Regions from separate parts of the Ensifer fredii genome, predicted to be linked through region 2. Evidence: predicted binding sites of a transcription regulator. Region 2 holds the regulator's gene; the other holds the start of a gene.
What was found. Region 2 encodes LexA, which represses DNA repair genes until DNA is damaged. Its sites were predicted from a motif close to TGTTCNNNNTGTGTTCNG; they were not measured.
Positions count from the first base shown of each region.

Region 1: a site for LexA is predicted at 1,960-1,977, ahead of parE (DNA topoisomerase IV subunit B). Genes of this name have one in related genera too.

Region 1 is NZ_CP024307.1:1,562,185-1,565,552, forward strand. It holds gene parE (DNA topoisomerase IV subunit B) at 1-1,843, opposite strand, end outside; gene NXT3_RS07625 (alpha/beta hydrolase) at 2,042-2,962, shown strand; gene NXT3_RS07630 (FAD-binding oxidoreductase) at 2,996-3,368, shown strand, end outside.
Region 2 is NZ_CP024307.1:1,910,498-1,913,865, reverse strand. It holds gene NXT3_RS09545 (sugar phosphate isomerase/epimerase family protein) at 1-214, shown strand, start outside; tRNA gene NXT3_RS09540 (tRNA-Ala) at 302-377, shown strand; gene NXT3_RS31945 (hypothetical protein) at 690-857, shown strand; gene lexA (transcriptional repressor LexA) at 1,092-1,802, shown strand; gene NXT3_RS09530 (hypothetical protein) at 2,309-2,608, shown strand; gene NXT3_RS09525 (hypothetical protein) at 2,769-3,287, shown strand.

The sequences.
Region 1 (3,368 bases), 350 kb from region 2:
CCTTGCCGCGGCCGTTGAATTCGGTGCGCATCAGTTCTTCGCGATGCGCGTCGTCGCGGGCATAGAGCGTCTTCGAACCCTGGCTCAAGCGGTAGAGCGGCGGCACCGCGAGATAGAGGTGGCCGCTGCGGATAAGCTCCGGCATCTCCTGATAGAAGAAGGTGATCAGCAGCGAGGCGATGTGGGCGCCGTCGACGTCCGCGTCGGTCATGATGATGACGCGCTCGTAGCGGAGGTCCTCTTCGCGGTACTTCGACCGCGTGCCGCAGCCGAGCGCCTGGACGAGATCGGTGATCTGCTGGTTGGCGCCGAGCTTCTCGCGGCCGGCGCTGGCGACGTTGAGGATCTTGCCGCGCAAGGGCAGGATCGCCTGGTTGGCGCGATTGCGCGCCTGCTTGGCCGAGCCGCCGGCCGAGTCACCCTCGACGATGAAGAGCTCTGCGCCTTCCGCCGTGTTCTGCGCGCAGTCGGCGAGCTTGCCGGGAAGGCGCAGCTTGCGCACCGCGGTCTTGCGGTTGACTTCCTTTTCCTTGCGCCGGCGGACGCGTTCTTCGGCCCGCTCGATGACCCAGTCGAGAAGCTTTGCGGCTTCCGCCGGATTGTCGGCAAGGTAGTGGTCGAAGGGGTCGCGGAGCGCATTTTCGACGATGCGCTGGGCTTCGACGGTCGCCAGCTTGTCCTTCGTCTGCCCAACGAATTCCGGCTCCCGGATGAAGACCGAGAGCATCCCTGCTGCCGAGATCATCACGTCGTCGGTCGTGACGATCGCGGCCCGCTTGTTCTGGGTGAGTTCGGCGTAGTTCTTCAGGCCCTTGGTCAGCGCGATGCGCAGCCCCGCCTCGTGCGTGCCGCCTTCGGGCGTCGGGATCGTGTTGCAGTAGGAGTGGATTTGCTGGTCGCCGCCATACCAGGTAACCGCCCATTCGAGCGAGCCGTGGCCGCCCGCCTTTTCAGACTTGCCGGCAAAGATCTCGCGGGTGACGGTGAATTCCTTGCCGAGCGTCGCCGCGAGATAGTCCTTGAGACCGCCGGGGAAGTGGAACACTGCCCTGTCCGGGGTCTCCGAGCCTTCCGGCAACAGCGATGGGTCGCAGGACCAGCGGATCTCGACGCCGCCGAAGAGATAGGCCTTGGAGCGGGCCATGCGGAAGAGCCGCGCCGGCTCGAAGCGGGCATGCGGGCCGAAAATCTGCGGGTCCGGATGGAAGCGGACCTTGGTGCCCCGGCGATTGTGCACTTCGCCGAGCTCTTCGAGTCCGCCCTGCGGAATGCCGCGGGAGAAGCGCTGCCGGTAGAGTTTGCGGTTGCGCGCCACCTCGACCTCGAGCGAGTCCGACAGCGCATTGACCACCGAAACACCGACGCCATGCAGGCCGCCCGAAGTCTCGTAAGCCTTGCCGTCGAACTTGCCGCCGGCATGCAGCACCGTCATGACCACTTCGAGGGTCGACTTGTTAGGGAATTTCGGGTGGTTTTCGACCGGAATGCCGCGGCCGTTGTCGGTCACCGTCAGGAAGCCTTCTGCATCGAGGTTGACTTCGATGAAGTTGGCGTGGCCGGCGACCGCCTCGTCCATCGAGTTGTCGATCACCTCGGCAAAGAGGTGGTGCAGTGCCTTTTCGTCCGTTCCGCCGATATACATGCCCGGCCGCCGGCGTACCGGTTCCAGCCCCTCGAGGACCTCGATTGCCGAAGCGTCGTAATCGCTGCCATCGCTGCTCTTCGGTGCGGGCCGCGCTACATCGTTGCCGGCGGCAGGCGCCGTCGGCTTGCGCGGCGCGCCGGCATCGGCCGGCTTCGGCTGCAAGGGCATGGCGGAAAAGAGGTCGCTGCTGTCGTCCATGGAGTGGTTAGATCGTTCCTGTCGTCTCTATCGGCAAGGCAATAGCAAGACCGCGTCGCCGTCGCCATCCCCTGGCGTCCGAATCACCGGAATTCTGCCAGAGTCTTGCTGAAAGCGCGAACAAAAGGCGAATTTGCGGATGTGAAGGCCCGACAATGCGGTGAATTGCGGCTTGAGTGTTGCGTCGCGAAGGTGCCGATGGCAAGGCATGAGCCGAACCAGGGAGCCCGTCGGGTGTCTATGTCCACAATTGTTTTCTCCGTCCGGTGCCTGATTGCCGCGCTGCTCCTTTCAAGCGTTGTCCTCGCCGCCGAGGCGAAACCGTTGCAGCCCTACAAGGATGCATTGTTCGGCTATCCCGGAATCCTGCGGGAGGAGGATGGCGGCGATTTCCGCGTTATCGACTACCAGGAGATCAGGGATATCAACGGTCGCGATCAGATTCCGGAGCGGCGCGTCAAGCGGGCCTATTTATCGCTCGGCGTCAAGAGTTCCCAGGCCAACGAGACGCTCGACCTCGACAGCCGTTCTCTCGACGTCACGCGCGTCGGCGGGAATCGTGGGGCAGCCTTCACGGTAATCTTCATTCACGGGCGCGGCGGCGACCGCCGCCTCGGCGCCAACGACTTCTCCTTCGGCGGTAATTTCAACCGGCTGAAAAATCTGGCGGTCAACAATGGCGGTACTTATTATGCGCCAAGCGTGCGCTCCTTCGATGCGGCAGGCGTGGCTGATATTGCGGCGCTGATCCACTTTGCCGCCGAGCGATCCGGCAACCGGCCGGTCGTCTTGGCCTGCGCTTCCATGGGCAGTTTCATCTGCTGGGGCATATCGCGCGATCAGCAGGCGACCGCGGTATTGAGCGGCATGATGGTGATGGGCGGGGTCGCGGACCCAGCGTTTCAGGAGAGTGCCGCCTACAAGGCAAGGCTGCCGATGTTCTTCAGCCATGGCAGCAATGACAGCGTCTATGCCGCCGAGGCGCAGGTTGCGCTATATCGCTCGCTGAAGAGCAAGGACTATCCCGCTCGCTTCGTGCTGTTTGAGACCGGTTCGCATGGGACACCGGTGCGCATGACCGACTGGCGGGATGCGCTGAACTGGATTCTTGAGCGTTAGCCGAATGCTCGCGGTCGTTAATGGAAATTCCGCATGAACAAGGTTGAAAGCTGGCGTTGGCTGCAGGAGCATCCCCAAGGCGCCATCTCGCCGGACGACTACGAGGATCGGCTCGGTACGGGCGCGCCCCTGGCCTATCTGCCCTTCGGCAACGGCCTGAGCTATGGCGATGTCTGCCGTAATGATCGAGGAACGTTGATCGACGGCGCCAGGCACGGCCGCATCCTCGCCTTCGATCCGGGGACCGGGGTGATGACCTGCGAGGCCGGCGCCACGCTGCGCGACATTCTCGTCAAGGTCATACCGCATCGCTTCTTCCTGCCGGTGACACCGGGGTCGGGTCTCGTCACGGTCGGCGGCGCCATCGCCAATGACGTTCATGGCAAAAACCATCATGCCCGCGGCG
Region 2 (3,368 bases):
GCATGTATCTCATGTCCACGTCTTCGCCTGGGATCGAAATCGCAACCGTTTTCCCCTGGCATCGGCATCCGACTATTGGCGAAGCGTCCTCACGGCCCTCCCCGCATCGCGCTGGACCGGGCGACGCTTTGCAATGCTGGAATTCGTCGCCAATGACGATCCCGCCGCCTTCATCGAGGACGCCGCGACGCTCAAGCAAATTCTCCTCGAGTGACATCCACGACGGCCCCGATCCTCCCCACGCGAGACGCCGGGAGGGACTGGCGCGGGCGCTCAAATCCGCCTATATAGGTGAACGGCTGGGGTCGTAGCTCAGTTGGGAGAGCGCCGCAATCGCACTGCGGAGGTCGAGGGTTCGACTCCCTTCGACTCCACCAAACGACCTTTGTCCGACCCGGAGACATAGGTAACAGAACATCGCTAAGACATCAGCGACATCTCTGTAGCGGGCCGATCCGACGTGGCTCGTCACCCTCGGACGACCACCACTTCAGACTGTGTTCGCAGCAGACCCATTGCGAACGCGAATTCCGTTAAGAAGCGAGCGACCCGAAGTCAGAGGGAGCGGTGTTTTCCACCCGATGTGCCGTCTTCCCGCCTTGCCCCTCGCTTGCCAAAGAGCCTGATTTGAGAGAGACTTAGCACCTGGCATCATTGCATATCGGCAACTCCCGCAAGTGGGGACTACCATGCCTCTCAAATCTCTGATCGCCGCCGCCTTAATCGCTCTTCTCACACTTTCAGGATGCGCCACGACAGGCGCTACGGGCAACACGACCTACACCCAGTGGTACGGCCCCTACCCTGAACCCGACTTCGACGTTCTTAGCCCCGGCGGGCTGCGCCTCGCCTACTAGGACGGCTTGTCAAGACGATGCACAGCGTCGTCAAAGGTGAGCAAACGCTCGCCTATGTGTGACGCTTGCCGCACGCAAGTCTTCACCACCATCGAAACCCGCAAACCGTCCGTGCCGCCCTGATAGCGGACGCGCCTCGACGCATGAGTTCACGGAATATTAAGTGCTTGCGGAACACATATGGAACGGATAGTTTCTGTTCTTGATTTGTTTCGCGAATCTGGAGTGACGCGCATGCTGACCCGCAAGCAACAGGAATTGCTTCTGTTCATTCATGAACGGATGAAGGAATCCGGGGTCCCGCCCTCCTTCGACGAGATGAAAGATGCGCTCGATCTTGCGTCGAAATCGGGCATCCACCGGCTGATCACTGCGCTGGAAGAACGCGGTTTCATTCGCCGGCTACCCAATCGGGCCCGAGCGCTCGAGGTCATCAAGCTGCCGGAAGCCTATTCGAGCCCAGCCCAGCCGCGGCGCGGCTTCTCGCCGAGCGTCATCGAGGGCAGCCTCGGCAAGCCCCCGGCACCGAAGCCGGCGCCAACGCCGCCGGTCGAGAGCGCGTCTATAACAGTGCCGGTCATGGGCCGGATCGCCGCCGGCGTGCCGATTTCGGCCATTCAGAACAATACGCACGAGATTTCCGTGCCGGTCGAGATGATCGGCAGCGGCGAGCACTACGCCCTCGAAATCAAGGGCGATTCGATGATCGAGGCGGGCATTCTCGATGGCGACACGGTGATCATCCGCAACGCCAGCACCGCCAGCCCGGGCGACATCGTCGTCGCCCTGATCGACGACGAGGAGGCAACCTTGAAGCGATTCCGCCGCAAGGGCGCATCGATCGCACTGGAAGCGGCGAATCCGGCTTACGAAACGCGCATCTTCGGACCCGACCGCGTGAAAATTCAGGGCAAACTCGTCGGTCTGATCCGGCGCTATCACTAGGCCGATTTGGGTTCCTGTGCCGATCCTGTGTGCGGTCGTTTCGCGCGGTCGCGACGACAGAACTGTTCTCTTTGCCTTCCGTGATCTCGCTTACTGCGGCCGGCGTTTATTGGTCTCGGCGTCCGCCATGCCACCGGCAAGAAGCGCTCTCGTATTCCGGCCTGTTCAAAGCTGTTTGTGGGCGTCTTTTTTGAACGTCTCCCTCTTGCGCTCCACATGGATTCGTTTTAAACGCCCGCCATCGCTCGATTTTACGAGCACGAGAGGCCTCGTGGCGGAGTGGTGACGCAGAGGACTGCAAATCCCCTCCACTTCCAATAAAATCAATGTCGTTTCTGAAAAACAGGTCCAAAAGCGCCTCGTTTTTTGCCGTTTTTGCACCATTGATTTTTCAGAGGAATCTCGACTTTTCAGAAACGGAAAACCGAGGATAATTGCTCATCGGCGCGTGCGGGCGCCCTTCACGACATGCGGGATTCGACAACCTCAAACGAGGAGCATCGCGCATGCCTGAACGTCTACGAACACTCGCCGAATTCACCCTCCCCCAGATGGTTCTGACCTGTTCGCAGTGCGGGCGAAAGGGCCGCTACAACGTCGCTCGGCTGATCGAAAAGCACGGCGCCGACATGCCTATCCGCGACTTTATAAACCTGATCGGCCAGAGCTGTGAGCGCAGGACGCAGCTGAGAGAGCACCAGAGATGCGGGCTCGGATGCGACGACCTGATCTACATGTTCACGCCAAGGCCGGCCGCTGAAGGATATGCCGATCAAGTGGAGCAGCAACACAGCGAGCGTCCCTGAGCGCCTCCGGCGGAGCCAGCGGCTGTTGACTCTGAGACAAAGATCGCTTCAATCAGCCGTCTAACGAATGGTTGTGCGCATATTGCAACGCTCGTGAACATCACGAAGGGTTGATGATTTCAAAAATTAATAATTTGTTGACGGGGATGTGTTGACATATATGTCAATAAGCGAGGTAATAAAAACACACTGCGAGAACCCCGATGAGACGCTGCGCTTACTTGTTCCCGCCCGTCCGTCCTATTTGGTCCAGAGGCACATTTTTCTTGGAAAAGAAGTGCAGCAATTCGTGGACGGAGATGGTGTCGACGGCCGGTTCGCCAGGCTTTCCGGTAGGACATTATCTGTCTTGGAGCGCATCTCAAACGGGTCCTATGTGACGTTTGGCATGGACCCGCACGACAAAGACGCCAGTTGCACAATAGCAAGGGTGGACCCCGTACTTCTGGGGATCGTCGACGTTCGGATCCGAGACCCGCAGCCCGCCATCCGAGTTTTTGGCGGATTTGCCGAGCCAGACATCTTGGTGTTGCTCAAATGGATGCCGCGAGCAGGCTTGGACTTTCGAGCGGCAGCACAACTATGCAGGCAAGAATGGGATTCCCTATTTCCGGGGCATCCCCCTATTTATGGTGAAAAGGTGGAAGATTATGTCTCCAAGCACTTCAATATTGGCTGAACCGCAAGGCGACCAGCGCATATCGGAGAGAACGCTTGGCTATGTGGCAGAGAACGCTCGCGAGGACATGTATGACCTCGT